Variovorax paradoxus: one gene and its partner. The protein of the gene in region 1 binds, or shares a complex with, the protein of each later gene. Links are inferred from orthologs where the notes say so. Each region holds a gene or a part of one and is shown on either strand. Other genes may lie near its edges.

Evidence for each region.
Region 2: the proteins of trxB (region 1) and trxA are in contact, whole or in part, in a crystal structure (PDB 1F6M), measured with the Escherichia coli proteins. The link is inferred for Variovorax paradoxus from one-to-one orthologs.

What each region holds. Positions count from the first base shown.
Region 1 is NZ_CP045644.1:2,899,884-2,915,401, reverse strand. What follows is about bases 12,659-15,518. They hold trxB (thioredoxin-disulfide reductase), read left to right. Parts: upstream 12,659-13,543; coding sequence 13,544-14,494; downstream 14,495-15,518. Other genes in these bases: rpmG (50S ribosomal protein L33), read left to right, coding at 14,988-15,161; rpmB (50S ribosomal protein L28), read left to right, coding at 14,743-14,976; GFK26_RS13275 (Crp/Fnr family transcriptional regulator), read right to left, coding at 12,686-13,360. Outside these bases: GFK26_RS13330 (Bug family tripartite tricarboxylate transporter substrate binding protein), read left to right, coding at 1-401; GFK26_RS13325 (Crp/Fnr family transcriptional regulator), read right to left, coding at 373-1,155; GFK26_RS13320 (xanthine dehydrogenase family protein molybdopterin-binding subunit), read left to right, coding at 1,312-3,507; GFK26_RS13315 ((2Fe-2S)-binding protein), read left to right, coding at 3,519-3,977; GFK26_RS13310 (ABC transporter ATP-binding protein), read right to left, coding at 4,037-4,813; GFK26_RS13305 (ABC transporter ATP-binding protein), read right to left, coding at 4,815-5,588; GFK26_RS13300 (branched-chain amino acid ABC transporter permease), read right to left, coding at 5,606-6,814; GFK26_RS13295 (branched-chain amino acid ABC transporter permease), read right to left, coding at 6,828-7,757; GFK26_RS13290 (replication-associated recombination protein A), read right to left, coding at 7,998-9,290; outer membrane lipoprotein chaperone LolA, read right to left, coding at 9,318-9,959; GFK26_RS13280 (DNA translocase FtsK), read right to left, coding at 10,141-12,591.
Region 2 is NZ_CP045644.1:4,895,283-4,910,702, forward strand. Bases 8,531-11,292 are described here. They hold trxA (thioredoxin TrxA), read right to left. Parts: upstream 10,197-11,292; coding sequence 9,864-10,196; downstream 8,531-9,863. Other genes in these bases: rho (transcription termination factor Rho), read right to left, coding at 8,531-9,681; GFK26_RS22620 (PD-(D/E)XK nuclease family protein), read left to right, coding at 10,357-11,292. Outside these bases: phosphate ABC transporter ATP-binding protein PstB, read left to right, coding at 16-801; phosphate signaling complex protein PhoU, read left to right, coding at 826-1,527; phosphate regulon transcriptional regulator PhoB, read left to right, coding at 1,559-2,251; phosphate regulon sensor histidine kinase PhoR, read left to right, coding at 2,296-3,633; GFK26_RS22590 (MATE family efflux transporter), read right to left, coding at 3,653-5,011; GFK26_RS22595 (hypothetical protein), read right to left, coding at 5,015-6,742; GFK26_RS22600 (type B 50S ribosomal protein L31), read right to left, coding at 6,833-7,093; GFK26_RS22605 (oxidoreductase), read left to right, coding at 7,294-8,361; more of rho, read right to left, coding at 8,416-8,530; more of GFK26_RS22620, read left to right, coding at 11,293-12,912; GFK26_RS22625 (UvrD-helicase domain-containing protein), read left to right, coding at 12,909-15,420. UniProt on the Escherichia coli protein: Participates in various redox reactions through the reversible oxidation of its active center dithiol to a disulfide and catalyzes dithiol-disulfide exchange reactions.

The DNA of each region.
Region 1 (15,518 bases):
CGCAGCTGGCGCTGCTGTCGGGTCAGGTCGACTTCAACTTCGACAACCTCGCCACGGCCGCGCCGAACATCCGCTCGGGCAAGCTGAAGGCGATCGCGGTCACGACACTCAAGCGCAGCAACGCCCTGCCCGACGTGCCGCCCGTGGCCGACACGCTCAAGGGCTTCTCGATCGACACGTGGTGGGGCCTGGTCGCACCGGCCGGCACGCCGCCCGACGTGGTGGCAAAGCTCAATCAGGCCTTCGTCGCCGCGCTGAACGCGCCGGAAACGAAGACCCGTTTCGCCTCGATGCTGGCCGAGCCGGTCGGCAATTCGTCCGAGCAGTTCGGCAGCTTCATGAAGAGCGAACTGATCAAGTACGAGAAGGTGGTCAAGGCCACCGGGGCGAAGGTGGACTGACGAGGTCGTCCAAGGGCGCTTCCGCGCTCGCTTCCGTGTCGGTGGCCGCAGCAACGGCCGCCGCCGCTTCCGCCGCCCCGCCCTGGTACGTGCGCAGGCCCGCGAGGTCGAGCACTTCCACGCCGCCGTGTTCGATGCGCAACAGGCCGTCGCGCTGCAGTGCGTGCAGCGCACGGTTGGCACGCTGGCGCGACACGGCCGACAAGAGGCCGATCTCGTCCTGGCTCAGCCGCACGAAACGCGTTGCGCGCGGGTAGAGGATGGGGTCGAACAGACTCGCCAGGCAGCGCGCCACGCGCGCGTCGGGGCCGAGCAGCCGATCGAATTCCATGAGACCGATGAACAGGCTCAGTCGCGCATTGATGTGTAACAACAGAAACCGATTGAAGTCGATGCTGGTGGACATCAGCCGCTCAAAGCTGTGTCGCGGCACGCAGGCCACGCGCGTCGGCCGCAGCGCCACGCCGTCGTAGCGCCAGCATCCGGGCGTGAGCAGCGAGCCTTCGCCGCCCCAGCCGCCGGCGGTCACGCCGGTGAACGTGGACACGCGCCCGTCGGGCAGCGACACCGACATCTTCATGAGGCCATCGATCACGCCGATCCAGTGATCCGCGGGTTCGCCGCGTCGCACGACGAAGCCTCCGGCCGGCACCACGCGCTCGTGCGACTCCTGCACGACGCGATCGAGTTCGTCGTCCGTGAGCGAGCGCGCCCACAAGCTCTCGCGGAGCATGTTCTCCAACGCGTCCGACATCGCGCCTCCTGCTGTCTTCCCTCGTGACATCGCATCGGCCGATCCGTCGCAGGCGCCGGTCGGCGGGGTACCGTAAGAAATGTCGTTGCAACGACATCTTCGGCGCGGCGATGGTGCCACAGTCATTCGCGTTCGCCAAACAACAAGGAGACAACGATGAAGCGTTCGAACAAGGACCCGCGCCCCGCGCGCGGACCGGACGACGGGGATGGGCACGGCCTGCGCCGGCGCGATGTGCTCGGCTACGCCACGGCCGCGCCGCTGGCATCGGCGGCGGCGGGCATCGCGGGGCTCGGCGCCCTCACGGCGCCCGCCGCCGCAGTCGCCGCGCTGCTGCCGATGACGCCGCCCGACACCACCGACCTGATCGACATCGGCGATGCGGTCACGCTCACGTCGCTGCCGACCATGCCGCTCGTGAAGGTGACGAACACCGGCGACGGCCGCGTGCGGCTCGCGCTGCCGCGGCTCGAGGTGGGCCAGGGCATCGCCACGGCCAGCGCGATGATGCTGGCCGACAAGCTGCGCCTGCCGCTGAGCGCGATCGAAGTCACGTCGGCCGACGCGAGCCCCGAGCTGATCTGGAACCAGCTCACGGGCGGCTCGTCGAGCGTGCGCTCGATGCACGCGGGCATGCCGATGCTGGGCGGCCTCGGCGGCCTGCTCTCGGGCTCGACGCCCTCGGTGGTCGGCCAGCGCGTGACGCGGCTCGATGCGCTCGACATCGTCACCGGACGCAAGAAGTTCACGCTCGACCAGGCCGTGCCCAATGCCAAGCCGACGATGGTGCGGCGCCCGCCGACCATCAACGGCAAGTTCGTCGGCATCAACAACATGAACACGGTGATGGCGATGCCGGGCGTGATCGGCGTGGTGCCGATTCCGTCGACCAACGGCATCACACCGACGCCGCCGGGCGTGGCCGTGATGGCCGAGACCTTCGGGCAGGCCTGGGCGGCGGTGAACGCGCTCGACGTGACTTGGGCCGCGGGTCCGCTCGACGGCGAATCGAACGCGACCATCATGCGCAAGCTGAAATCGTCATTGCTGCCCTTTGCGCTGCCGCCGCTGGGCGCGCTGACGGTCGAGGCCGAGTTCGAGTTCGCGCCGGCCGCGCACTGCCCGATGGAAGTCGAATGTGCGATTGCCGACGTGCGAGCGGACCGCGCCGAAATCTGGGCCGGACTGCAGAGCCCCATCGTCACCCAGCAGGCGGTGGCCGCCGAACTGGGCCTGCCGCTGAACAAGGTGGTCGTGCATGCGGTGCCCTCGGGCGGCTCCTTCGGGCGGCGCCTGTTCTGGGACCCGGTGCTGCAGGCGATCCAGGTGTCGAAGGCGCTCGGGCGCCCCTGCCGCCTGATGTACCACCGCACCGACGACATGCGCCACACGCGCATCCGCCCGCCGATCTACCAGAAGGCGCGCGCCACGATGCTGCTGGGCCAGGTCATCGCCTTCGAGCAGCGCATCGCCAGCGTGCGCCTGGACACGCGCCATGGCTTCGGCAACATGCTCGAGGCCGCCGCCATCGCGCTGCCCAATGCCTTCCCGCAGACGGTGGGCAACTTCGCGATCGAGCAGGTGATGTTCAAGACCATGGTGACCTCGCCGTACAACTTCGGCGTCACGACCAAGCTGCTGACGCCGGTGGCGATGGACATGAACACCTGCTCCTACCGCTCGGTGCACATCCAGCCCGCGCGACTGGTGGAAGAGATCCTTGTTGACGAGATGGCCCGCGCCGCGCGCAAGGACCCGATCGCGTTCCGGCTCGAGTACCTGCGCCTGCCGCGCGCCCGCGCGGTGCTGAAGGCGGTGGCGGAGGCCGCGCAGTGGGGCAAGGCGATGCCGGCGGGCTTTGCGCAGGGCGTGGCGGTGCACCAGGAGTCGAAGTCGTTCACGGCCTGCATCGTCGAGATCGACGCGCGCGTGCCGGCGCAGGCCCGCGTGGTGCGCGCGACCATCGCCATCGATGTCGGCACGCCGATCAACCCCTCGGGCATCGAGGCGCAGCTGCAGGGCGGCCTGTGCGAATCGATCGCGCTGGTGCTCACCGCAGGCCTGCACATCCAGAACGGCCTGCCGCTGGAAGGCAGCTACTCGCAGTACCACTTCTCGCGCATGAAGCACTACCCGAAGGACGTGAAGATCATCATCATGCCGGCCAACGGCGAGGCCATCGGCGGCCTGGGCGAGGTCGGCCTGTCGGCGAGTTCGGGCGCCATTGCCAACGCCTACGGGCGCGCCACCGGCATCAAGCCGCGCAGCTTCCCGCTGAACTTTCCGGTCGACTTCACGCCGATCCCGCCGGGCAAGCTGCCCACGCCCGTCAACGTTCCGATTCCCGCCTGAGGAGACCCACCATGCCTGTGCAATCTTTCAAGGTGAACGGCCAGAACGTCGACGTCGAGGCGCCCGACGACCTGGCGCTGCTGTGGGTGCTGCGTGACAAGCTCGGCATCACCGGCCCGAAGTACGGCTGCGGCATCAACGTGTGCAAGGCCTGCACCTGCCACGTCGACGGCAAGGCCGTGACGACCTGCTCGGTGCGCGTGTCCGACGTGCGCGGCCGCCAGGTGACGACCATCGAAGGCCTGGCCAACGGCAACACGCTGCACCCGGTGCAGCAGGCCTGGATGAACCTGGACGTGCCGCAGTGCGGCTTCTGCCAGCCGGGCCAGATCATGGCCGCGGTCGACCTGCTGCGCCGCACGCGCACCCCGACGGACGCCGACATCGACGCCATCGAGAACGTCTGCCGCTGCGGCACCTACGGCCGCATCCGCGAGGCGATCAAGGCCGCCGCCGCGATGATGGGATAGACGTCAAAACGGCCAGCCACCGCGCTCGGCGGTGCTGGCCGGTTGGCACTGGCTGGTGCTTACTCGCCGAGGTAGGCGGCGCGCACGCGCGGATCGCGCAGCAGTTCCTTGGCGTCGCCGTTCATCGTGATGAGGCCCGACTCCATCACGTAGCCACGGTCGGCCAGTTGCAGCGCGCGGTTGGCGTTCTGTTCCACCAGCAGGATCGTGACGCCTTGCGAGGCCACGGTCTGCACCACCTCGAAGATCTTGTCGCACATGATCGGCGACAGGCCCATGGTGGGTTCGTCGAGCAGCAGCACCTTCGGGCGCGCCATGAGCGCGCGGCCCATGGCCAGCATCTGCTGTTCGCCGCCCGACATCGTGCCGGCCAGCTGGTCCTTGCGCTCGCGCAGGCGCGGGAAGGTCACGAACACGCGCTCCATGTCGCTCGCGATCTCGGCCTTGTCGTTGCGGATGTAGGCACCGATCTGCAGGTTCTCGGTGATCGTCATGCGCGTGAACACGCCGCGGCCCTCGGGCACCATCACGAGGCCCTCGCCCACCAGGTCCCAGGCGCCGCGGCCCTTGATGCTGCGGCCCATGAATTCGATCTCGCCCGCGCCGGCCGGCAGCGTGCCGGTGATGGCCTTCATGGTGGTGGTCTTGCCGGCGCCGTTGGAGCCGATGAGCGAGACCAGCTCGCCCTCGAACACGTCGAAGTCCACGCCCTTCACGGCCTGGATGCCGCCGTAGCCGACCTTCAGGCCGCGGACCTTGAGCAGGTTCTTGCCTGCGGCCTTGGCGGCTGCAGCCGCTGCCGTCGTGGTTGCCATCGTTGCTTCTGCGGTGCTCATCTCAATGTCCTCCGGTGCCGAGGTAGGCCTCGATCACCTTTTCGTTCTTCTGTACCTCGACCGGGTTGCCCTCGGCAATCTGCTTGCCGTAGTCGAGCACGGTGACGCGGTCGCACAGGCCCATGATGAGCTTGACGTCGTGTTCGATGATCAGGATCGTGCGGTTGTCCTTGCGGATGCGGTCGATGAGCTCGCGCAACAGGACCTTCTCGGTCGAGTTCATGCCGGCGGCCGGTTCGTCCAGCGCGATGAGCTGGGGGTCGGTGGCCAGTGCGCGGGCGATCTCGAGGCGGCGCTGGTCGCCGTAGCTCAGCGTGCGCGCCTTGTAGTCGGCGAACTTGCCGATGCCCACGTAGTCGAGCAGCTCTTGTGCGCGCTTGGCGATGGCCGCTTCTTCGGCCTTGAAACCCTTGGTGCGCAGCATCGCGCCGAACACGCCCGAGTGCGTGCGGATGTGGCGCCCGACCATCACGTTCTCGAGCGCCGTCATTTCGGCGAAGAGGCGGATGTTCTGGAAGGTGCGTGCAATGCCGGCCTTGGCCACTTCGTGCACGGCCGTCGGCTGGTAGGGCTTGCCGGCCAGCTCGAAGGTGCCGCTGTCGGGCGTGTACAGCCCGGTGATCACGTTGAAGAAAGTCGTCTTGCCGGCGCCGTTGGGCCCGATCAGGCCGTAGACCTGCCCGCGCTTGATGGTGATGCCCACGTCGGAGAGGGCCTGCAGGCCGCCGAAACGCTTGGAGATGCCGCGAACTTCGAGGATGGTGTCTGTCGTCATGTCTGTGTTTCCTGGGCTCACGGATTGATGGACATGGGACGCGATGCCGCACCCGGCACTTCGTCGGCGGGGCTGTCGATGCCCGGTGCGTGGGTCTGGAGCGAACCGGGCGCCACGGCCGCATGGGCCGGGTCGACGGGCACGCCGTTCTTCTTCGTCAGCGTCTTGCCGTGCTCCGGCGAAGGCCACAGGCCGCGCGGACGCATCAGCATGATGATGATCATGGCCAGCGCAATGAACAGCTGGCGCAGGATGGACGCGTCGAGGCGGCCGTCGGTCATCGCCTGCAGCGGGCCGGCCACGTAACGCAGCACTTCGGGCAGCGCGGCCAGCAGCACGGCGCCCAGAATGACGCCGGGCAGGTGCCCAAGGCCGCCGAGCACGACCATGGCGACGATCATCACCGACTCCATCAGGCTGAAGGACTCGGGCGACACGAAGCCCTGGAAGGCCGCGAACATCGCGCCCGACACGCCGCCGAAGCTGGCGCCCATACCGAAGGCCAGCAGCTTCATGTTGCGGGTGTTGATGCCCATCGCCTTGGCAGCGATTTCGTCTTCGCGGATGGCCATCCAGGCGCGGCCGATGCGCGAGATCTGCAGCCGGTGCGAAATGATGATGGTGGCCACCACCAGCGCGAGGAACAGGTAGTAATACAGCGTGACCGACGAGATCGTGAAGCCGTCGAACTTCCACGCCTTGCCGAGGTCGAGACCCCAGAACTTGATGGAGTCGATCGCCGTGATGCCCTTCGGTCCGTTGGTGATGTTGATCGGCTGGTCGAGGTTGTTCAGGAACACCCGGATGATTTCACCGAAGCCGAGCGTCACGATGGCGAGGTAGTCGCCGCGCAGCTTCAGCGTGGGCGCCCCGAGCATCGCGCCGAGCACACCGGCCACCACCAGGGCGAGCGGAACCACGATCAGGAGCGAGGTGTGCAGCCCGTTCGGGAACATCGCCTTGAACCACGGGAAGGTGTCCGAGAGGTGCGACGAACCCATCAGCGCGTAGAGGTACGCGCCGACCGCAAAGAAGGCCACGTAGCCCAGGTCGAGCAGGCCGGCGTAGCCGACCACGATGTTCAGGCCGAGCGCGAGCATCACGTAGAGCAATGCGATGTCGGCGATGCGCACCCAGGCATTGCCTTGGGTCTGCAACAGGATGGGCAGCGCCAGCACGGCGACCACGCCGAGGATGTAGAGCGCGAGGTTCTTGCTGTTTTTCATGGTGTGCTGCTCCTCAGGCCCGGTCCGCCACGCGCTCGCCGAGCAGACCCGAAGGCCGCAGCGTGAGCATCACGATCAGCACGATGAAAGCGAAGATGTCGCTGTAGTTGCTGCCCAGCACGCCCCCCGTGAGGGTGCCGATGTAGCCGGAGCCGATGGCCTCGATGAGGCCCAGCAGAATGCCGCCGACCACTGCGCCGGCCAGGTTGCCGATGCCGCCGAACACGGCCGCCGTGAAGGCCTTCAGGCCGGGCAGGAAGCCCATCGCGTGTTGCGCGATGCCGTAGTTGGAGGCGTACATCACGCCGGCGATGGCCGCGAGCACGGCGCCGATGATGAAGGTGGCCGAGATGACCATGTCGGGCCGGATGCCCATGAGCGCCGCGACGCGCGGGTTCTCGGCGGTGGCGCGCATCGCGCGGCCGAGCTTGGTGTAATTGACCAGCCACATCAGCACCACGAGCGAGAACGCCGTGACGCTGAGGATCATCACCTGCGTGGGCGAGATCACTGCGCCGCCCACGTGGATGGGGTCGGTCGGCAGCAGGTTGGGGTACGCCTTGTTGGTCGGCTTCCAGATGATCATGGCCAGCGTCTGCAGCAGGATCGACACGCCAATGGCGGTGATGAGCGGTGCGAGCTTGGGGCTGTTGCGCAGCGGCCGGTAGGCCACTTTTTCGATCACGAAGTTGAGGCTTGCCGCGACGACGCAGGCAATGATCAGCGCGACGAGAAGAATCAGCCAGCCCGGTGTGTTGGGCATGCCGTCCTTCATGAGCCCGATGATGGTCCAGCTTGTGAGCGCCCCCACCATCAGCACTTCACCGTGCGCAAAATTGATCAGATTGATGATGCCGTACACCATGGTGTAGCCCAAGGCTATCAAGGCATACATGCTGCCGAGAACCAGACCGTTGATGATCTGCTGCAGCAATATTTCCATAACGCGATTCCCTATGTGTTGCACCTTGCGGGTGCCATTCACCTACCGAGGCACCGGTTTGGCGCCTCTGGCTTGACAAGCAAAAAACCAGCCAACATGTGCCGTCGGTAGGTTTGGTGGGCGGGATTTTAGACATGCCCCGGCGCTGTTTTGGGGCGGGATGACCGGGGTTTACCCGCTCACCTCATGCTGTATGTGGGAGAGGTCATGCGCGGCGTGAGCGCATGTTGCAAGACGGTATCAATCGTCTCGTTCAGCGTTGCGACGGCGCAGTTCGCGCAGCTTTTCTGCGATACGGATTTCGAGTCCACGTTCGACCGGCTCGTAGAAAACCTGGCCTTCCAGGCCCTCGGGCAGGTAGCGCTCGCCGGCGGCGAAACCGCCCTCCTCGTCGTGCGCGTAGCGGTAGCCCTTGCCGTAGTCGAGCTCTTTCATGAGCTTGGTGGGCGCATTGCGCAGATGCATCGGTACCGGGCGCGTGCTGTCTTTCTTCACCAGCGCGCGCACCGCGTTGTAGGCCTTGTAGACCGCGTTCGACTTGGGCGCGATGGCCAGGTAGACCACGCATTCGGCCAGTGCCAGCTCGCCTTCGGGCGTGCCCAGCCGCTCGTAGACCTCGGCCGCGTCAAGCGCCAGGCGCAGCGCGCGCGGGTCGGCCAGGCCGATGTCTTCGCTGGCCATGCGCACGAGGCGGCGCGCCATGTAGCGCGGATCGGCGCCGCCGTCGAGCATGCGCACGAACCAATACAGGGCAGCGTCGGGGTCGCTGCCTCGCACCGATTTGTGCAGCGCGCTGATGGTGTCGTAGAACTGCTCGCCGCCCTTGTCGTAGCGGCGCATGCGCTCGCCGAGCACGCGCAGCAGCCACTCGTCGGTGATGTTCGTGAGCTTTTCGGCGCCGGCCGCGACGGCCAGCGTCTCGAGCGTGTTGAGCAGGCGGCGCGCGTCGCCGTCCGCGTAGGCCACCAGGCGGTCGATGGCCGCCTCGTCGATGGCCGGAACCGCCTGGATCGATTGCGCCTTGGCAACGATCAGCTTCAGGTCGCCTTCGTTAAGCGACTGCAGCACATACACCGCCGCCCGCGAGAGCAAGGCCGAATTGACTTCGAACGACGGGTTCTCGGTGGTCGCGCCGATGAAGGTGAACAGGCCCGACTCGACGTGCGGCAAAAACGCGTCCTGCTGGCTCTTGTTGAAGCGGTGCACCTCGTCCACGAAGACGATCGTGCGCTGCTGCGTGAGCCCGTCGCGTGCCAACGTGGCCTGCTCGACCGCCTCGCGGATGTCCTTCACGCCGCCCAGCACCGCGCTGATGCTCAGGAACTGCGCATCGAAAGCGTCGGCCATGAGCCGCGCGATGGTGGTCTTGCCGGTGCCCGGCGGGCCCCAGAGGATGCAGGAGTGCGGCTGGCCCGACTCGAAGGCGATGCGCAGCGACATGCCCGGACCGAGCAGGTGCTGCTGGCCGATCACTTCGCCGAGCGTCTTGGGACGCAGGCGCTCGGCGAGGGGCTGGTGGGAGCGCGTGGCCAAACCGGAGATGCCGTCTTGCTGAGGGGATTACTGCTTGAGCACGTCGGCACCCGCAGGCGCCTTGAACTCGAAGGTGCTGGCGGGCAACGCCGGGTTCACCTCGACCTTGCTGAACTTGAGCATCGAGCGCTGGCCGAAGCTGTCCAGGATCTCGAGGGCCGCGAGTGCGTCGCCCTGGAAGCCGACCATCACGTTCTGCAGCTGGCCGTCCTTGTTCTTCGGCGTGGCCTTGACCCACTGCAGGCCATCACGCTCCGGTGCGGCTTCCAGCGCGAAATCGGCCTGCAGGGCGCGCAGGTCGGCCGCGGAAGCAATCAGCGCCGCGGGCGTCGAGCCCAGCGCCTGCGCCTGGGTGCGCTGCGTGACCTGGTTCAGGTCGGCGTCGTAGAGCCAGAGCGTCTTGCCGTCGGCGACGATGCTCTGCGCAAAGGGCTTGCGATAGTCGAACTTGAATTTGCCGGGGCGATGGAATTCGAAGGTGCCGGTCGACGTCTTCACGCGGCCCGGCTGGCCCTCGCGCGGCGGGGCCGTCACGGTCTGGGTGAACTCGGCGCGCCCAGACTTGACGGTCTTCACGAAGGCTTCGAGGCTTTCGAGCCCGTCGGCCCAGGCACTGCCGGCCACCGTACAGAACAGGCCGGCCAACAGCCAGAGGCGGGTTTTCTTCATGGGAGGTTCCTCGGAAAAACGTTGCTGCGATGTCCATCGACACTACCCGCAGCAGATGCCGGCATCTGTAGGCTTTGATGAAGATTTGCAGCGGTACCGGTGCGCGTTTGCAACTTGCCTCTCAGCACGTAACCGGCCCTGCAGCGGTGGCGATGGTGGTCGTCGGTGGCGCGCTTGCGGCTCACTCCGCCTGGCGCGCGGGCACGAGGATTTCGCGCTGGCCGCTGCCGCTCATGGCGCTCACGAGCCCGGCTTTTTCCATGTCTTCGACGAGGCGCGCGGCGCGGTTGTAGCCGATCTTCAGGTGGCGCTGCACCAGCGAGATGCTGGCCTTGCGGTTCTTGAGCACGACCTCGACCGCCTGGTCGTACATCGGATCTTTTTCGGCATCGCCGCCGCCGCCGAGCAGGTCGCCGTCACCGTCGCCATCGACCGTGCCGCCTTCGAGCACGCCTTCGATGTAGTCGGGCTCGCCCTGGCTCTTGAGGTAGGCCACCACGCGGTGGACTTCCTCGTCGCTCACGAAGGCACCATGCACGCGGATCGGCAGGCCGCTGCCGCTGGCCATGTAGAGCATGTCGCCCATGCCCAGCAGCGCCTCGGCGCCCATCTGGTCGAGGATGGTTCGGCTGTCGATCTTGGAGCCCACCGAGAACGCGATGCGCGTGGGGATGTTGGCCTTGATGAGGCCGGTGATCACGTCGACGCTGGGCCGCTGCGTGGCCAGGATCAGGTGGATGCCGGCGGCGCGCGCCTTCTGCGCGAGGCGAGCAATCAGCTCTTCGATCTTCTTGCCGACCACCATCATCAGGTCGGCCAGCTCGTCGATGATGACGACGATGTGCGGCTCGCGGCGCAGCGGTTCCGGATCGTCGGGCGTGAGGCTGAAGGGGTTGTAGATGAACTCCTCGCGCGCCTTGGCTTCGTCGATCTTGGTGTTGTAGCCGGCCAGGTTGCGCACGCCGAGCTTGCTCATGAGCTTGTAGCGGCGTTCCATCTCGGCCACGCACCAGTTCAGGCCGTGCGCCGCCTGGCGCATGTCGGTGACCACGGGCGCCAGCAAATGCGGAATGCCTTCGTAGACCGACATTTCGAGCATCTTCGGGTCGATCATGAGCAGGCGAACGTCGCGTGCCTCGGCCTTGTAGAGCAGCGACAGAATCATCGCGTTGATACCGACCGACTTGCCCGAACCGGTGGTACCGGCCACCAGCACGTGCGGCATCTTCGCGAGGTCGGCCACCACGGGGTTGCCGATGATGTCCTTGCCGAGGCCCATCGTGAGCATCGACTTGCCTTCGTTGTAGACCTGCGAGCCCAGGATTTCGCTGAGCTTGATCGACTGTCGCTTGGCGTTCGGCAACTCGAGCGCCATGTAGTTCTTGCCCGGGATCGTTTCGACCACGCGGATCGACACCAGCGAAAGCGAACGCGCCAGGTCTTTGGCCAAACCGAGAATCTGCGAACCCTTGACGCCGGTGGCGGGCTCGATTTCGTAGCGCGTGATGACGGGGCCCGGCGAAGCGAGCACCACGCGCACCTCGACGCCGAAGTCTTTCAGTTTCTTCTCGATCATGCGCGAGGTCATCTCGAGCGTGTCGGAGGACACCGTTTCCTGGCGCACCAGCGCGGGGTCGAGCAGGTCGACCTGCGGCAGCTTGCTGTCGGGCAGTTCGTTGAAGAGCGGCTTCTGGCGCTCCTTGACGACGCGGTCGCTGCGGGGCACCTCGGTCATCGCAGGCTCGATCTGCACGGGCGGCGATGCGGGGCGGCGCCTGGGCGCGACTTCTTCCTCTTCGTCGTCGAAGCTCGGATCCAGCGCTTCGCCGAACGCGGTCTCCTTGCTGGGACGCATTTTCTTGGCGCGTGGCGCGGGCGCCAACTCTTCCTCGTCGCCGGCACGTTCGCGTGCGGCCTGCTTGCCCATGGCGATGTCGGCCGCCATTTCGCGCTTTTCACGGCGCGACTCGAACAGCGAGTAGGCACGGGCACCGATGCGCTCGGCAATCAGGCTCCACGAAAAGCGGAAGACCAGCGCCGAGCCGATCACGCCGCCCGCAATGGCGACCAGCGCCGAGCCCGTGAAGCCCAGCCAGCGCACGCTCGCCGGCCCCACGAGGTAGCCGAGGGCGCCGCCGCCCGAACCCGGCAGGTGGGATTCGAGCCGGTACAGGCGCGACCATTCGAGCACCGCGCTCGCGCACAGCAGCAGGACGAGGCCGAACCAGAAAGCGAGCCGGCTTCGGTTGAAGCGACCGCGCGGGGGCTGCTCGAGCGCCGGCGTCGGTTCACCGCCGCGCAGCCAGCCGGCCAGCGACGAGAGCCATGCGCGCAGGCCCGCCGCGAGGCACCACCAGACGGAATAGCCGGCAAGGAAATAGCTGCCGTCGGCCAGCCAGGCGCCGATGCGGCCGCCCCAGTTCTTGATTTCACCGCCCGTGCCCGAGGTCGACCAGGCGGCATCGGAGGGGGTGAAGCTCAGCATCGCCAGCAGCCAGAACAGGAGGGCTGCGAACCCGGCGATCAAGGTGATTTCGTGGGCGAAGCGCAGGGCGCGCAGGCGCACGGGTTGCCCTTCGGCAGCGGAAGAAGAAGAGGACGACGATTGAAGCGTATGAAGCGAATAGGTCATGAAAAGCACGGCGCCCGGCCCGAAAAAACGGAGGCCGGCCGCCCGAACACTACAACAAAAGGCCGTGGGCGCCGAAAGCGCCCGGCCTATGGGCTCAGGTCAGCGACAGAAGCCGGTCCTTGATGATCACCGAGCCGTCTTCCTGGGACTGCACGAAACCGCGCTCTTCCAGGTCCTTCATCACGCGGCTCACCATTTCGCGCGAGGCGCCGACCATCTTGGCCAGGTCCTGACGGGAGATCTTGTCGCGGACCTTGAGGTTGCCCAGGCCGTCCTGGCTGGCGAACTCGAGCAGCGCGCGGGCCACGCGGCCGTACACGTCCATCAGCGCCAGCGACTCGATCTTGCGGTCGGCGTGGCGCAAGCGCTGCACCAGGCCGCGCATGATGTTGTAGGCCATCGAGGAGTTCTCGGGCAGGCAGCGCGCGAAAGCGTCGCGGCCCAGCATGAGCACGTCGCACTGGATTTCGGTGCGCACGGTGGCCGAATGCGGCTCGTCGTCGATCAGGCTCATTTCGCCGAGATAGTCGCCGGGATGCAGCGTGGCCAGGATCACTTCGCGGCCGCGGCTGTCGGCGCTCGTGACGCGAGCCCGCCCGGTCAGGATGATGTACAGCGCATCGGATTTCTTGCCCTGCTCTACAACGACCTCGGCGCGTTTGAAGCGCTTCTTGATGATCGCATCCGCAATGCTTGCGGACTGCGAGGCCGTCAACGACGCGAACAATGGAACGCGCCGAAGCAATTCAAGGTTGGACAGCATCGACATTCGTATCAATCCCTGAAACAGCGCGCTGATGCGATCCTGATGCCGAGCCCATGGATTACTACAATCGCGCGCATTGAAAACACCGTGCACCCGGTGTTGAACCGGGCGGTGATACTCCCCACGTATCGCTACCACCCTGAAAATGTACACGCTGACGCAGCGTCTATCCTAGGTTTTCTACTCATGTCCGCACCCCAACACGCCAAGGTTCTCATTCTGGGCTCCGGCCCGGCCGGCTACACCGCCGCCGTCTACGCCGCACGCGCCAACCTCCAGCCTTTGCTCATCACGGGCATCGCGCAAGGCGGTCAACTCATGACCACCACCGAGGTCGACAACTGGCCGGCCGACGTGCATGGCGTGCAAGGCCCGGAGCTGATGCAGCGCTTTCTCGAGCACGCCGAACGCTTCAAGACGCAGATCGTGTTCGACCACATCAACAAGGTCGACCTGAGCAAGCGCCCGTTCACGCTCACGGGCGACAGCGGCACCTATACGTGCGATTCGCTGATCATTGCCACGGGCGCATCGGCCAAGTACCTGGGCCTGGATTCCGAAGAAAAGTTCATGGGCCGCGGCGTCTCCGCCTGCGCAACCTGCGACGGTTTCTTCTACCGTGAGCAAGAGGTCTGCGTGATCGGCGGCGGCAACACGGCCGTCGAAGAAGCGCTGTACCTCTCCAACATTGCGAACAAGGTGACGCTCGTGCATCGCCGCGACAAGTTCCGCGCCGAGCCCATCCTGATCGACAAGGTCATGGAAAAAGTGGCCGAAGGCAAGATCGAACTGAAGCTGCACAGCGAGCTCGACCAGGTGCTCGGCGACGACACGGGCGTGACGGGCGTTCGCATCAAGAACGCGCAGACCGGGACCACCGAAGACATCACGCTCAAGGGCTGCTTCATCGCGATCGGTCACCACCCGAACACCGACATCTTCCAGGGCCAGCTGGAAATGAAGGACAACTACATCGTGACCCGCTCGGGCCTGAAGGGTTTCGCGACGATGACCAGCGTGCCCGGCGTGTTCGCGGCCGGCGACGTGCAGGACAACATCTACCGCCAGGCCATCACGAGCGCCGGCACGGGCTGCATGGCCGCCCTCGACGCGCAGCGCTTCCTCGAGGAACACTGAGACCCTTCCCCGGGGGAGGGGTCACCGTCCTGCCGGGCCCGGTTTCCCGCTTCTGCGGCGCGGCCAGCCCTGCGGGCCCTGAAGGGGCTATAATCCGAGGCTTTGCCGAAATAGGGCCACCTCCCACCGGGAGTCTGGTTGCGGCAAATCCGGGGTACCGCCACCCGTTTCTGGCGAGGTCAAGCTGCAAAACACCCTGCAATCGCCCTGATTGCGCCGGTGCCAGCTGTTCAAGAAAGAGTGTCCACATGGCACGCGTATGCGACGTAACGGGCAAAGGCCCGATGGTCGGAAACAACGTTTCCCACGCCAACAACAAAACCAAGCGCCGGTTCCTGCCGAACCTGCAATACCGCCGTTTCTGGGTCGAGACCGAAAACCGCTGGGTTCGCCTGCGCGTTTCGAGCGCTGCACTGCGCCTGATCGACAAGAACGGTATCGATGCCGTGCTCGCAGACCTGCGTGCCCGCGGCCAAGCTTAAGGAGCTGAATCATGGCAACGAGCAAAGGCGGACGCGAAAAGATCAAGCTGGAATCCACCGCGGGTACCGGCCACTTCTACACGACGAGCAAGAACAAGAAGACGATGCCTGAAAAGATGTCGATCATGAAGTTCGACCCCAAGGCGCGCAAGCACGTCGAATACAAGGAAATCAAACTGAAGTAATTCAGCCTGCTCTCCCAAAAAACCCGCTGCTCACCCAGCGGGTTTTTTATTGCCCGTCGTTTTTTGCGAAAGCAGAAAAGGCGGGCGCAAAAAAGCCGACCCCAGGTCGGCTTCTTTGTTCCCTATGACCCGTCCTGATCTGGGTTGACACCTTTTCTGTCAAGAAAAGGCAAGTCAATGGAATCAGGCGTCAAACGCACACAGCGGGACTACACGCTGGCTTTTAAGCTGTCGGTGGTCGATCAGGTAGAAAAAGGCGAGCTCACGTACAAGCAGGCTCAGGCGCGCTACGGTATCCAGGGCCGCTCGACGGTGCTGGTGTGGCTGCGCAAGCATGGTCGCCAGAACTGGGGTTGG
Region 2 (15,420 bases), 2.0 Mb from region 1 along the record:
CAAGAAGGCGCCCATATGCCAAACACCGTCGCACAACAACAACCGTCGCGCTCGAAGATCTCGGTCAAGGACCTGAACTTCTACTACGGCAAGTTCCACGCGCTCAAGGGCATCAACCTCGAGATCCCCGAGAACAAGGTCACGGCCTTCATCGGCCCGTCGGGCTGCGGCAAGTCGACCCTGCTGCGCACCTTCAACCGCATGTTCGAGCTGTACCCCGAGCAGCGCGCCGAAGGCACCATTGCGCTGGACGGCGAGAACCTGCTCACGTCCAAGCAGGACGTGGCGCTGATCCGCGCCAAGGTCGGCATGGTGTTCCAGAAGCCCACGCCGTTCCCGATGTCGATCTACGACAACATCGCCTTCGGCGTGAAGCTGTTCGAGAACCTCTCGGCCAGCGAGATGGACGACCGCGTCGAATGGGCCCTGAAGAAGGCGGCCCTGTGGACCGAAGTGCGCGACAAGCTGCAGCAAAGCGGCTCGGGCCTGTCGGGTGGCCAGCAGCAACGCCTGTGCATTGCACGCGGCATCGCGATCAAGCCCGAAGTGCTGCTGCTCGACGAACCCTGTTCCGCCCTGGACCCGATTTCGACCGCGAAGATCGAAGAGTTGATTGCCGAGCTGAAAAACGAGTACACCGTGGTCATCGTGACCCACAACATGCAGCAGGCCGCCCGCTGCAGCGACTACACCGCCTACATGTACCTCGGCGACCTGATCGAGTTCGGCGCCACCGAACAGATGTTCTTCAAGCCGCAGCGCAAGGAGACCGAGGACTACATCACCGGCCGCTTCGGTTGAGTTGAAGTCAAAGGAAACAACACCATGACCGAGAAACACCTTTCCAGCCAGTTCGACAGCGAACTCAACGGCGTCTCGTCGCGCGTGATGGAGCTCGGCGGCATGGTCGAGTCGCAGATCCACCAGGCCGTGTACGCCCTGCTGCAGTTCGACGCCGAAGCCGCCGACCGCGTGATGGAGACCGAGCACCGCGTCAACGCGATGGAGATCGAGATCGATCGCGAGCTGTCGTCGATCATCGCCCGTCGCCAGCCCACGGCACGCGACCTGCGCCTGCTGATCGCCATCAGCAAGACCACCGCCAACCTGGAGCGCGTGGGCGACGAGGCCAACAAGATCGCGCGCATGGTCAAGTCGATCATCGAAAGCGGATCGGCCCGCCAGCTGCCCACCACCGAGCTGCGCATTGCCGCCGACCTGGCCTCGAACCTGCTGCGCACTGCCCTGGACGCCTTCGCGCGCCTGGACACGGCCGCCGCGCTGTCGATCCTGAAAGACGACGACCTCATCGACAAGGAGTTCGACGGCTTCGTGCGCAAGCTGGTCACCTACATGATGGAAGACCCGCGCACCATCTCCGCCAGCCTGGACCTGCTGTTCCTGGCCAAGGCCATCGAACGCATCGGCGACCACGCCAAGAACATCGCCGAGTTCATCATCTACATCGTCAAGGGCGCCGATGTGCGGCACACTTCGATGGAGGAAATCGAGTCGGCATTGCAGTGACGACCGTCGCCGCAAAGACTCCCCAGAACGCATGAAGAAACCAAGAGTCCTGATCGTCGAAGACGAATCCTCGATCGCCGAGCTGATCGCCGTCAACCTGCGCCACAACGGCTTCGAGCCGATCTGGTCCGAAGACGGTGCCGCCGCCCAGCGTGAAATCGACGCCTTCCTGCCGGACCTGATCCTGCTCGACTGGATGCTGCCGGGCCAGAGCGGCCTGCAGCTTGCGCGCCAGTGGCGCAAAGACCCGCGCACCAAGGCCATCCCGATCCTGATGCTGACGGCGCGCGGCGACGAGCCCGACAAGGTCGCCGGCCTCGATGCCGGTGCCGACGACTACATCACCAAGCCGTTCTCCACCCAGGAAATGCTGGCGCGCATCCGCGCCGTGCTGCGCCGCCGCGCGCCCGAGGTGGTGACCGAGCGCGTCGAGATTGGCGAACTGGCCCTCGACACCTCCACCCACCGCGTCACGTGGCAGGGCGGGGCGCTGAAGGTCGGCCCGACCGAGTTCAAGCTGCTGGCCTACCTGATGCAGCACGCCGAGCGCGTGCACAGCCGGGCACAGCTGCTCGACAAGGTGTGGGGCGACCACGTCTACATCGAGGAGCGCACGGTCGACGTGCACGTCAAGCGCCTGCGCGAGTCGCTGGGTGCGGCCGCGCCCATGGTGGAAACCGTGCGCGGCGCGGGTTACCGGCTGACGGCCCAAGTCACGGTGTGAGCAGCGCCGTGAGCCTCGGCGGCGGGCGCGGATAATCGCCCGCCATGCCTTTTCGTATTGCTACTTTTTTTATAGCGTCCCTCGCAATCGCGGCGGGCGCTGTCGGCCTTTTCGGCTGGAAGTACGGCTGGCTGGGCGCCTGGTTGGGCGCGGTGCTCTGGCTGGGCTTCGATGCCTGGCGCGCCGAGCGCCTGCTGCGCGTGCTGCGCAACGACGCGGCCGGGCTGCCGTCGCGCGGACCGGGCGTGTGGGGCGAGCTGTCGGAGCGCATCCGCAAGCTGCTGCGCGAGCGTGAACAACAGACCCGGCAGGCCGAAGACCGGCTGCAGGAGTTCCTGGCCGCGATCCAGGCTTCGCCCAACGGCGTGGTGCTGCTCGACGAGCAGGGCCGCATCGAATGGTGCAACCAGACGGCGGCGGGGCAGTTCGGCATCGATGCCGAGCGCGACCTGCTGCAGCACCTGGCGAATCTCGTGCGCGATCCGGCGTTCGTGGCCTACCTGGCCTCGTGGAATTACAGCCGCGATGTGGTCATCGATGCGCCCGGCCTCGTGCATGCGCAGCACCGCGGCCATCCGGTGCGGCTGTCGGTGCAGGTGCATCCGTACGCCGGCAACCGGCGCATGCTGCTCACGCGCGACATCACGGCGCTGGAACAGGCCGAGGCGATGCGGCGCGACTTCGTGGCCAACGTGTCGCACGAGATCCGCACGCCGCTCACGGTGCTGGCGGGTTTCGTCGAGACGCTGCAGAACCTGCCGCTCGATGCCGACGAGCGCACGCGTTATCTGTCGCTGATGGGGCAGCAGTCGCACCGCATGGAAACGCTGGTGAACGACCTGCTGACGCTGTCGCGGCTCGAAGGCAGCGCGGCGCCGTCGGGCAACCAGTGGGTGCGCATGCGCGCGCTGCTGGCGCAGTGCGAAGACGAAGGGCGCGGGCTGTCAGGCCGGCTCACGCCGCAAGGGCACAAGCTCACGTTCACGTCGGAGGCCGAATCCGAACTGTCGGGCGCGCCGACCGAGCTGCAGAGCGCGATGTCGAACCTCGTGACCAACGCCATCCGCTACACGCCCGGCGGCGGCGAGGTGGCCGTGACGTGGCGGGTGCTGCCCGACGGGCGCGGCGAATATGCCGTGCGCGACACGGGCCCGGGCATTGCCGCCGAGCACATTCCGCGGCTCACCGAGCGCTTCTATCGCATCGACCGCAGCCGGTCGCGCGAGACCGGCGGCACCGGGCTCGGGTTGGCCATCGTGAAGCACATCGCGCAACGCCACGGGGCGGAGTTGCGCATCGAGAGCACGGTGGGCAAGGGCAGCCGCTTCACGCTGCTGTTCCCGGCGACACGCGTGCGCGAAGCACGCGTGATGGTCAAGTAGCGAGCAAGCCGCGCGGCCTTCAGCGGGCCCGCGCCTTCATCGTCCAGCGCAGCAGCGCGACGAACAGCAGCGCGGTGAGCGCCAGCGCCGCGGCGCTCATGAGCCAAAAGGCCAGTGGCGATTGCATGGCTTCCCACGGCCCCAGGCCGCGGTAGGCCAGCAGGTAGCTGCCGCCCAGGCCCATGCCCCAGAGCATCGCGCAGTAGATGACCAGCGGCGCCAGCGTCACGCGGTAGCAGCGCAGCACGAAGACGCACAGCGTCTGGAACGCATCAGCGACGTGATACAGCGCCACGGTGACCAGCAGCGCCGAGGCCATCGCGATCACGGCCGGGTTGTCGGAATACACATTGGCGAGCTGCGTGCGGAACGCGGCCATGGCGCCGGCATAGAGCAGCGCGAACAGCGCCGTGAGTTCGAAGCCCAGGCGGCAGGCATGGCGCGCCCGGGCGGTGTCGCCCGCACCGAGCCAGAAGCTCACGCGCGCACTGGTCGCGATGGCGAGCGACAGCGGCGTCATGTAGGCCACGGCCAGCAGGTTCGAGGCGATCTGGTGCGCAGCCGCCGCGGCGGTGCCCAGGCGCGCGATGAAGAGCGCCATCAGCGTGAAGGACGTCACTTCCACCAGCACCGCGAGGCCACCGGGCACGCCGAGCCGCGCGAACAGGCGGATCTGGCGCCAGTCGGGCGCCTCGATGCGCTCCCACAGCTGGTAGCCGCGGTAGAACGCGCCGTGGCGCAGCAGCCAGACGGCGCAGCCCAGCATGGCCCAGTTCACGCACAGCGTGGCCCAGGCGCAGCCCACCAGCCCCATCGCCGGCAGGCCGGCACCACCGAAAGTGAACCAGACCGACAGCGGCAGCTTCACGAGCAGCGAGGCCAGCTGCAGCCAGGTCACGAGCTTGGGCTTGCCCAGGCTCTGGTTCAGCGTGCTGAAGAGGCGAAAGAGCAGGGCGGGGGCTAGCGCAAAGGCCAGCACCGCGAGGTAGGCCTCGACCTCGCCGCGCATGTCGGCGGGCACCTGGGTCCAGCGCAGCGCCGCGCCGGGCAGCAGCAGCACGGTCATGCCGACCACGACGGCGATGGCTGCGAGGTAGAGCGACTGGCGCACCGAGCGGCCGATTTCGCCGCCCCGGTTGGCGCCGTGCAGTTCGGCCCACACCGGCAGCAGCGCCTGCAGCACGCCCATCAGTGAGACATACACGCTGACGAAGATCGCGGCGCCCACCGAGAGTGCAGCCAGCGCGCCTTCGGAGTAGCGGCCCGCGATGATGGTGTCGGCCACGCCGAAGGCCATCACGGCCAGCTGGCCGATCAGCACCGTGCCGGCGTGCCGTGCGATGAGTCCGCGTTCGCTCCCGTGCGTGCTGCTGCTCACGGGTCAGCGCACGATCTTCTCGTAGAGCAGCAGGTCGTCCGCGGGGCTGCTGGGGCGGCGCAGGGTGCCGCTGAAGCGCCATTGGTCCATCGGGATGATGGTGTGCAGCCGCTCGATGGTGTCGGGGCTCACGAGCAGCCAGGGGCAGTCGTTGCCCAGCAGCAGCGGCTGCAGGTTGAGGTTGCCGTGGTGGCGCAGTGCCGCGATGTGCGGCCGGCTCAGCGCCAGCTCGGCCACGCAGCGCGGATGGCCGATGCGTTCGGTCACGGCGCGCACCTGCGGGATGTAGCTGCGCGCGTAGTCGATGGGCGGCAGCCAGAGCGTCATCAGCAGCATCCAGCACAGGGCGGTGCCGCCGGCCGGCAGCACCAGCGTCTTCCAGAGCGCCGCGCGATGGCGGCCGGTGCGCCAGCGCACCAGCCAGCACCAGGCCAGCGTGGCGGCCAAGGCGAGCACGAAGGCGACCGGCGAGAACTCGGCCACGAAGCCCGGCACCAGCCGCGCGACGCTGGCGGCGGCCTTGCGCGGCGCGCCGGTCAGCATGGCGATCCAGTACATCCAGCCGAGCACGGCCAGGCCGCTGAAGAACAGCACGTTGAACCAGTCGATCAGCGCCGCCGCACTGCGACGGAAGGTCGGCAGCGCAAAGGCCGCCAGCGTGGCGAAGGCGGGCAGGGCCAGCAGCAGGGAGCGGTCGGAAAAATCGGTGGTCCAGGTGGCGGCCAGCGGCACCAGCGCAAACCACAGCGGCAGCGCGACGTGGCGCTCGAGCCATTGGCGGCGCCAGCGCCAGAGCGTCCAGAGCGCGAGCGGCCAGACCGGCCAGGTGAACCACAGCAGCAGCTTGGCCTGGCTGCGCACGTCGGACAGCAGCGAATTGCCCAGCGTGATCTTCCATTGCGCCAGGCCCAGGCCGAAGACCAGTGCGGCGGCCAGCACGGTGATGCCGACCATCGTCAGCAGGGCGGGCAGCGTGAAACCGGGGCTCTCGTCGTCGCTGCGGCCTTCTGCAACACGGTTGGCGCGCTGGTGGCGTTCGTAGGCGATGTACACCGCGCTGCCGATCGCCAGCGCGAGGCCGACCGTCGGGCCGCCGCTCAGCGTCATGCCGAGGGTGCCGACCACGAGCGCGATCACCGGGCCGACGCGGCGGTAAGGCAGTGCGGCCACGCCGTAGAACAGGTGCGAGGCGAAGTACAGCTGCGCCAGCGCGGGCGTGGTTTCATGCCCGAGTTGGGCCAGGCCCAGCGAAGCGATCAGCGCCAGCAGGCCGCCGTCGGCGATGGCGCGGGCGTAGTCGGTGGGACGCGCCTCGCCGCCGAAGGCAAAGGCCACGGGCTGGGCGCGCGGCGTGCGGGCCAGGTAGTAGACGGCGTACCAGGTCGCGGTGAAGGTGCCCCACAGCATCAGCGCGAACACGAAGCGCACGGCCAGGTCGGGGTTGACCCACGACGGGGCGAGCTGGATCGCCCAGGCGCCGATCCAGTAGGGGATCAGCGCGGGTGTCTCGGGGCGCATGCCCAGCAGCAGCGGGTCGAACCAGCGGGCGAGGCCCTCGGTGCTGCGGGCCAGCTCGGCCATGTAGCCGAAGGCCGTGATGTCGGCGCTCTTCCAGGGGCCCCGGCCGAGCAGGCCCGGCAGCAGGTAGGCCGCGCACAGCAGCAGCAACGCGACGCGCGGCAGCCGGCGTACGGCATTCTGGGCAACGATCGCGGGGGTCGGCTGGTTCAAGGGGCAGGTGGAAGAGGCGGACGGGTGATTGGAAAGAAAAAGGGCAGCGCGGTAAACCGGGCTGCCCTCGACGCCAGAGCGCGTGCCTGATTACTTGGCAGCGGTCTTGCCGAAACGGTTGCGGAACTTCTCGACGCGACCGCCCATGTTGTCCACCGACTTTTGGGTGCCGGTGTAGAAGGGGTGCGATTCGCTGGTGGTGTCGAGCTTGTACAGGGGCAGCTCGCGGCCGTCGTCCGTCTTGCCCATTTCCTTGGTGTTCGCGCACGAACGGGTCACGAACTTGAAGCCGTTCGACATGTCGACGAACAGAACTTCGCGGTAATTCGGGTGGATGCCTTCTTTTGCCATGGTGTTTCCTTTTGCGCTGTTGGAATCAATGCGCGGTCGATGCGAGAGCCACCAGCGTGCCAGCAATCTGGCGCGCCGCCCTGAGGCCTTTGACGTGAAGTGTGAGGGCCAAGGAAGCCGGGCGACGTGCCCAGCCGCACTTTTCGCGGAGCCCATGATTATCGCATACTGCCCCAATTGCGAGCAAACCGGGTCCTCCCATGACTTCTACACCCCTTCGCGCCGGTCTTGTCGGCTACGGTTTTGCCGGCCAGACCTTTCATGCGCCCGTGCTTTCGGCCGTTCCGGGGCTCGAACTGGCGGCCGTGGCGAGTTCGCAGCCGCACAAGGTGCATGCCGACTGGCCGGATGTGGCGGTGGTGCCCGATGTGGCGGCGCTGGTCGCCCGGGCGGACATCGACCTCGTGGTGGTGGCAACGCCCAACGCCCAGCACCATCCGGTCGCCAGGGCGGCCCTGGAGGCCGGCAAGCACGTGGTGGTTGACAAGCCGTTCACGCTCGATGTGGCCGAGGCGCGGGAGCTTGAACTGTTGTCGAGGCGCAACAATCGCGTGCTCTCGGTCTACCAGAACCGGCGCTTCGACGCCGACTTCCTGACGCTCCAGCAGGTGCTGGCGTCCGGCGACCTGGGGCGCCCGGTGTACCTGGAATCGCATTTCGACCGCTTCAGGCCCCAGGTGCGCGAGCGCTGGCGGGAGCAGCCCGTGCCGGGTTCGGGCCTGTGGGTGGACTTGGGCGCGCATCTGGTCGATCAGGCCGTGCAACTCTTCGGCCGGCCCGACACGCTGCAGCTCGACACCGCTGCCTTGCGAGATGGCGCACTGGTCGAAGACTATTTCCACGCCGTGCTGCGCTACGAGAGCGGCCCCCACGCGCCCCTGCGCGTGGTGCTGCACGCCACGACGCTCGCGGCCCATGCGGCGCCGCGCTACATCGTGCACGGCACGCGCGGCAGCTACGTCAAGCACGGCGTCGATCCGCAGGAAGACGCGCTGCGCGCCGGCCAACGACCGCCGGCCGAAGGGTGGGGCGCCGATCCGATCGATGGCGAACTCACTTTGATCGGCAGCGATGGCGCGCCGCACTTTCACGCAGTGCCGACGCAGTCTGGAAACTACGTCGACTACTACGCCGCGGTCCGCGACGCGATCCTCGGCAAGGGGCCGAATCCCGTGCCGCCGGAGCAGGCCGTCGCATTGATGGAACTGCTCGACATCGGCCGCCAGAGCGCCACCGAAGGCCGCGCCATCCGTATCGAACGCCCATGAAAAAAGCGCGTTGACCCGTGTGGGTCAACGCGCTTTTGCGGGAGAGCCTGAAGCTCAGCCGCCGCGACGCATCATGTCGAAGAACTCGACATTGGTCTTGGTCGCCTTCATGTTCTTGAGCATCAGCTCCATCGACTCGATCTCGTCCATGTTGTACATGAGCTGACGCAGGATGCGGGTCTTTTGAAGGATCTCGGGCGCCAGCAGCAACTCTTCGCGGCGCGTGCCGCTGCGGTTGAGCTGGATCGACGGGAACACGCGCTTTTCGTACAGGCGGCGGTCCAGGTGGATTTCGGAGTTGCCGGTGCCCTTGAACTCCTCGAAGATCACTTCGTCCATGCGGCTGCCGGTGTCGATCAGCGCGGTGCCGATGATGGTCAGCGAGCCGCCTTCTTCCACATTGCGCGCGGCGCCCAGGAATCGCTTGGGGCGCTGCAGTGCGTTGGAGTCGACACCGCCGGTCAGCACCTTGCCCGACGAGGGCACGACGTTGTTGTAGGCGCGGGCCAGACGGGTAATGGAGTCCAGCAGGATCACCACGTCCTTCTTGAGCTCGACCAGGCGCTTGGCGCGCTCGATCACCATTTCGGCGACGTGCACGTGGCGCGCTGCGGGCTCGTCGAAGGTCGAAGCAATGACTTCGCCCTTCACCGTGCGCTGCATTTCGGTCACTTCTTCAGGGCGCTCGTCCACGAGCAGCACCATCATGTGCACGTCGGGGTAGTTGGCGCTGATCGCGTGGGCGATGTGCTGCATCATCACCGTCTTGCCGCTCTTGGGCGGCGCCACGAGCAGGGCGCGCTGGCCTTTGCCGATGGGGGCGATGATGTCGATGATGCGGCCGGTGAGGTTCTCTTCGCCCTTGACGCCTTCGCGCTCCAGCTTCATCTGTTCCTTGGGGAACAGCGGCGTCAGGTTCTCGAACATCACCTTGTGCTTGTTGGCTTCGGGTGCGCCGTCGTTGACCTTGTCGAGCTTGGTCAGTGCAAAGTAGCGCTCGCCGTCCTTGGGCGTGCGCACTTCACCTTCGATCATGTCGCCGGTGTGCAGGTTGAAGCGCCGCACCTGGCTGGGCGAGATGTAGATGTCGTCGGTGCTGGCCGTGAAGCTGGTGTCGGGACTGCGCAGGAAGCCGAAGCCGTCGGGCAGGATTTCGAGCACGCCGTCGGCGAAGACCTGTTCGCCGGCCTTGGCGCGCTTCTTGATGATCGCGAACATCAGCTCCTGCTTGCGCATGCGGCCGATGTTTTCGATTTCAAGCGCCTCAGCCTGCTTGAAGACTTCAGACACGTGGAGTGCCTTGAGTTCGTTTAAGTGCATGGAACGACCCCTGGAGGGGTAATCGAAACGGGAACGGGGGGAGGTTTGATGTGGGGCAAGAACTGCCTCACGAACCGGGGAACTCGAACCGGTTGCCTGATGAAAGGCCCGGTGAACTGAGGGCGATTATGACAGGAAAATCGCCCCGGCCAACGCATTGCGCGCTGGCCGGAAGAAATGCCTCAGGCGAGTTGCTGGTCGATGAAGGCCGTGAGTTGCGCCTTGCTCATGGCGCCGACCTTGGTGGCGGCCAGCTGGCCGTCCTTGAACAGCATCAGCGTGGGGATGCCGCGGATGCCGAACTTGGCGGGGATGTCGCGGTTTTCGTCGACGTTGAGCTTGGCGATCTGCAGCTTGCCTTCGTACGTGGCCGAGACCTCGTCCAGGATGGGGGCGATCATCTTGCAGGGACCGCACCATTCGGCCCAGTAGTCGACCAGAACCGGCTGGCTGGACTTGAGCACGTCGGCCTCGAAGGAAGAATCGGAGATGTGTTTGATCAGTTCGCTGGCCATGTGATGTGTCCTTGTGCGCAGAGAGAGTTTCGGTGCAGCTAAAGTGCTGGTCATTGTGACAGAAACCAAGGGGTGACGTGCCATGCGGCCCGGCTATGGCGGCGATAGCCAAAGCCCTTTGCGGCCCTGCCGCCGACCCCCTCAACCCCCTCGATAGAACATGAACGAAGGCCATCCCGTCCAGGCCCTGTGGTGCGATCCCGCCGACGGCGTCGTCGCGCGGATCGTCCGCGCGCTCGGCGAACGGCAGCTGCATGCGGCGCGCACCGTCGTGCTGGTGCCGTATGCGCAGCTGATGGCGGTCGCGCGCGGCATGTGGGCGCGCTGCGGCAGCCCGGGCTTCGTGCCGCGCTTCGAAACCACGCACAACTGGGCGCGCAGCGCTGGCGGCTTCCTGCCGTCCGGCTACGACATCGCCTTCGACATGGCGCGCGACCTGGTCACGGCGCAGGGCCTGCTCGCGCAGTCGGGCTTCCAGTCCGAACGCTTTGCGCTTGCTGGGCGCGTGGTCGAGCTGGCCTATCAGCTGGCGCCGTTGGCCGCTGCCGTGACGCCGGAGCTGCGCAGCAGCGACTGGGCACAGAGCGCGGCCAAGGTGGCTGAAGCGGGCAGCGAGTCGGAATGGTTCCGCATCGAGAGTGCGTTGATCCGCGTCGCCGTGGCCTGGGCCGCGAACTCGGGCTACGCGACCGACGTGCTGCTGCGCGACGCGGCACGCACCCAGGTCGATGCGCTGATCGTGCTCGAGGGCTTCCAGACCGACCCGCTGACGCAGGCGCTGAGCGCGCTGTGGGGTGATCGCGCCATCCGCATTCCGCTCGTGCCCGCCGACGCACCGCCGTCTGCCGCCCACGCCCACGTGGCGCTCGACCCCGAAGACGAGGCCCAGCTGGCCGCCGCCTGCGTGCTGCAGCACCTGGCCGAGGGCCGCGCGCCCGTCGCGCTCGTCGCCACCGACCGCGCGCTCACCCGCCGCGTCAGCGCGCAGCTGAGCACGCAAGGCATCGTTACGCACGACGAAACCGGCTGGAAGCTGTCCACCACGCGCGCCGCCGCCACGCTGATGAGCGCACTGCGCGCTTGCGCGCACGACGCCGCCACCGACCAGGTGCTCGAATGGCTCAAGAGCGGCGCCGAGGTCGACGTGCTCGCCGTCCAGTCGCTCGAAATGCGCCTGCGACGCGAAGGCGTGCGCGACTGGCAAGCCTGGTGCGCGTTGATCGCGCGCAGCGACAAACCGCAAGACGAAGGCCTGCGCGCCTTCACCCTCACCATCGAAGCCCGCCGCGCACCGATGGCGCGCGCGCGCTCCCTGGCCGACTGGCACCGCGCGCTGCGCGAGCTGCTGACGGTCGGCGAACAGTGGGACGCGCTCACCGCCGACTTCGCAGGCGCCAAGGTCATCGGAGCCCTCTGGCTCGATGCCGACGCGCACGGCGAGGAAGACGAGTTTCCCGGCGGACGCCACAGCCTCGCCGAATTCACGGCCTGGGCGCGAGACGTGCTCGAAGACGCCAGCTTCGTGCCGCCCGCCGGCGACGAAACCCCCAAGGTGTCGGTGCTGCCGATGAACCAGCTGCTGGGCCGCGTCTTCGGCGCCGTCGTCATTCCCGGCTGCGACGACCGCCGCATGCCCGCGTCGCCCGAGCCGCCGGGCAACTGGAGCGCGGCGCAGCGCCTCGACCTGGGCTTGGCGTCGCGCGATGTGCTGGAGGCCGCGCAGCGCGCGGCCTGGGCCATGGCCACGCGCAACCCGTGCTGCGACCTGGTCTGGCGCCATTCCGACGCCAGCGGCGAGCCCGTGCGCCCGAGCCCGCTCGTGCAGGCCCTGCAGCTCGCCCATGCACTGCAGCCGGGCGTCGATCCGCGCACGCCACGCGACGTCACCGTCACTCCGACCCTGCGGCCCACGCCCTCGGGCGCGCTGCTGCCGCTCACCAACGTGTCGACCAGCGTCTACGAAGACCTGCGCCGCTGTCCCTATCGCTTCTTCGCGCTGCGCCAACTCGGCCTGCGCACCGCCGACGAGCTCGATGCCGAAGTCGACAAGCGCGACTTCGGCAACTGGCTGCACGCGGTGCTCGGCCAGTTCCACGAGACCTTGCGCGACGCGCCGACGACCGATGCGCAAGCGCGCGTCGCGCTGCTCGCCGGCACCGCGCGCGATGTCACGCAGACGCTCGGCTATTCCGATGCCGAGTTCCTGCCCTTCGCCGCCGCGTGGCCGGCGGTGCGCGATGGCTACCTCGAATGGCTCGCGAAACATGAAGCGGGTGGGGCGGTCTTCGTCGAGGCTGAACCCTGGAAAGAACAACCGCTGGGCACCCTGCGGCTGGTCGGCCGGCTCGACCGCGTCGACCGCACCGCCGACGGCCAGCCCTTCGTGATCGACTACAAGACCGAGACCGCCTCCGTCACCAAGGAGCGCGTGAAAGACCCGACCGAAGACACGCAGCTGGCTTTCTACGCGGCGCTGATCGCCGACGACACGCTGCGTGCGGCCTACGTCAACGTCGGCGAGAAGTCGTCGGGCACGCAGACCGTCGAGCAGCCGGCCGTGGTCGAGGCGCGCGATGCGCTGGTCGCCGGCATCATCGACGACTTCGCGCGCATCGCGCAGGGCGCGCCGCTGCCGCCGCTGGGCGAGGGGAGCGTGTGCGATTTCTGCGCCGCGCGCGGCCTGTGCCGCAAGGATTTCTGGGAGGTCACGCCATGAACGGCGCTGCCTACGAACACAACGGCCGGCACGTCGCGCGCGAGGCCTTCTACACCGTCGCCTGCGATCCGCGGCGCTCGGTCGCGGTCGAGGCCTGCGCGGGCGCCGGCAAGACCTGGATGCTGGTGTCGCGCATCGTGCGTGCGCTGCTCGAAGAGGGCGAATCGGCCTGCGAACCGCACGAGATCCTGGCCATCACCTTCACCAAGAAGGCCGCCGGCGAAATGCGCGAGCGGCTCGACCAGTGGCTCGCGCTGTTCGCCGAGCTCGACCCGGCCGCTTCGCAACGCGAACTCGTGATGCGCGGCATGACGCCCGAGGCCGCGCAGGCGGCTGTCCCGCGCCTGCAGGGGCTTTATCGGCGGCTGCTCGAAGGCGGGCGGCCCGTGCAGTTCCGCACCTTCCACGCGTGGTTCGCGGGCCTGCTGCGCAACGCGCCGCTCGCCGTGCTGCGCGAGCTGGGCCTGCCGGCGAACTACGAACTGCTCGAAGACGATGCCGAGGCGCGCACCCACACGTGGCGGCCATTCTTCGAAGCCGTGACCGGCGACGCGCGCGCGCTGGCCGACTACTACGCCGTCGTCGCCACCCACGGCCGCTCGCAGACGGCGAAGGCGCTGGGCGAAGCGCTGTCGAAGCGGGTCGAGTTCTTGCTGGCCGATGCCGAGAACGCGGTGGCGCCTTTCGATGTGCTGTACCCGACCTTGCAAGGGCTCGAGGTGCCGACCGATGCACTGCGCGGCGACGCCGTGCGCCGTCGCTGGCTCGACCGCGCCGCCGCCCTCGGCCGCGAGGCCAACAAGACACCGCAGAAGGCTGCCGAAGCCATCATCGACGTGTTCGGCAACGGCGAGCCTGCGCCCGAGACGCTGACCGACGCACTCGCGGTGCTGCGCAAAACGTTCTTCGTCGCGAGCGAAGACCGGCTCACCAAGAACCTGCAGAAATTCCCCGCCGCACAAGAGGCCGAAACCGAGCTGCAGCTGCTGTGCGCTGCGCAGGCCCAGCACGCGGCCTGGCTGTACCAGCAGCGCATGACGCGGCTCACGCGCCTGCTGATCACCGCCTTCGGCGAGGTCAAGCGCGCGCACGGCTGGGTCGACATGAACGACGTCGAGCAGGCCGCGCAGCTGCTGCTGGGCCAGTCGGCGCTGTCGGGCTGGGTGCAGGAGCGGCTCGACGCCCGCGTCGCCCACCTGCTGATCGACGAGTTTCAGGACACCAATCCGCTGCAGTGGCAGGCGCTCTACGGCTGGCTCAGTGCTTACACCGGTGCGGGCGGCAGTGCGCCGCGCGTGTTCATCGTGGGCGACCCCAAGCAGAGCATCTACCGCTTCCGCCGCGCCGAGCCGCAGGTGTTCATCGCGGCCAAGAAGTTCGTGCGCGAAGGGCTCGGTGGCGAGCTGCTCAACTGCGACCACACGCACCGCAATGCGCGCGCCGTGGTCGGCCTCGTCAACAGCGCGATGCTGGCCGCGCAGACGGCCGGCGAGTTCGACGGCTACCGCGCCCACACCACCGAACGCGGCGACGACGGCGAACTGCTGAAGCTGCCCGCCATCGACCGCGACGCCGTGGACACCGCCGCGGTCGCTGCGCCGGCCGACGACGGCATGCTGCACTGGCGCGACAGCCTCGTCACGCCGCGCGTGCTGCCCGAAGAGCAGCTGCTGCAGAAGGAGTGCGAACAGGCCGCGCGCTGGGTCGCGCAACGCATCGCCGACGGCACGCCGCCGCGCCAGATCATGGTGCTGGCGCGCCGCCGCAGCCGGCTGTCGGCCATGCAGGACGCGCTGCGCCGCCGCCACATTCCCGTGCAGCAGCCCGAGAAGAACGACCTGAACGATGCGCCCGAGGTGCAGGACGTGGTCGCGCTGCTCGACGCGCTGGTGTCGCCTGCGCACGACCTGTCGTTGGCGCGCGCGCTCAAGTCGCCGCTGTTCGGCATCGACGACGACACGCTGGTGCAACTGGCCCGCTGCCAGCGCGAGACGCCGGTGGCCAGCTGGTTCTCGCTGATCCAGAAAGGCGAGGGCCTGCCGCCCGTGCTGATCGAGGCGGGCGTGCAACTGCGCCGCTGGCAGCGCTGGCTGATGGCGATGCCGCCGCACGACGCGTTGGATGCGATCTTTCACGATGGTGATGTGCTCGCGAAGTTCGGTGCCGCAGTGCCGGCAGCTTTGCGCCAGAGCGCGCTGGCCAACCTGCGCGGTCTGGTTGCCGCCTCGCTCGACATCGACGGTGCGCGCTTCGCGACGCCTTACGCCTTGGTGCGTGCCTTGCGTGCGGGCGGCGTGCGCGCGCCCACCGTGGCCGCGCCCGAAGCCGTGCAGCTGCTGACCGTGCACGGCGCCAAGGGCCTCGAAGCCGACACCGTGCTGATGCTCGACTGCGACGCCCCGCCGCCGCGCGCGCAGACCATGGGCGTGCTGGTCGAATGGAAGGGCAGCGACAGCGCGCCGACGCGCTTCGTGTTCCTGGCCAGCGAGAAGACGCCGCCGGCCTGCG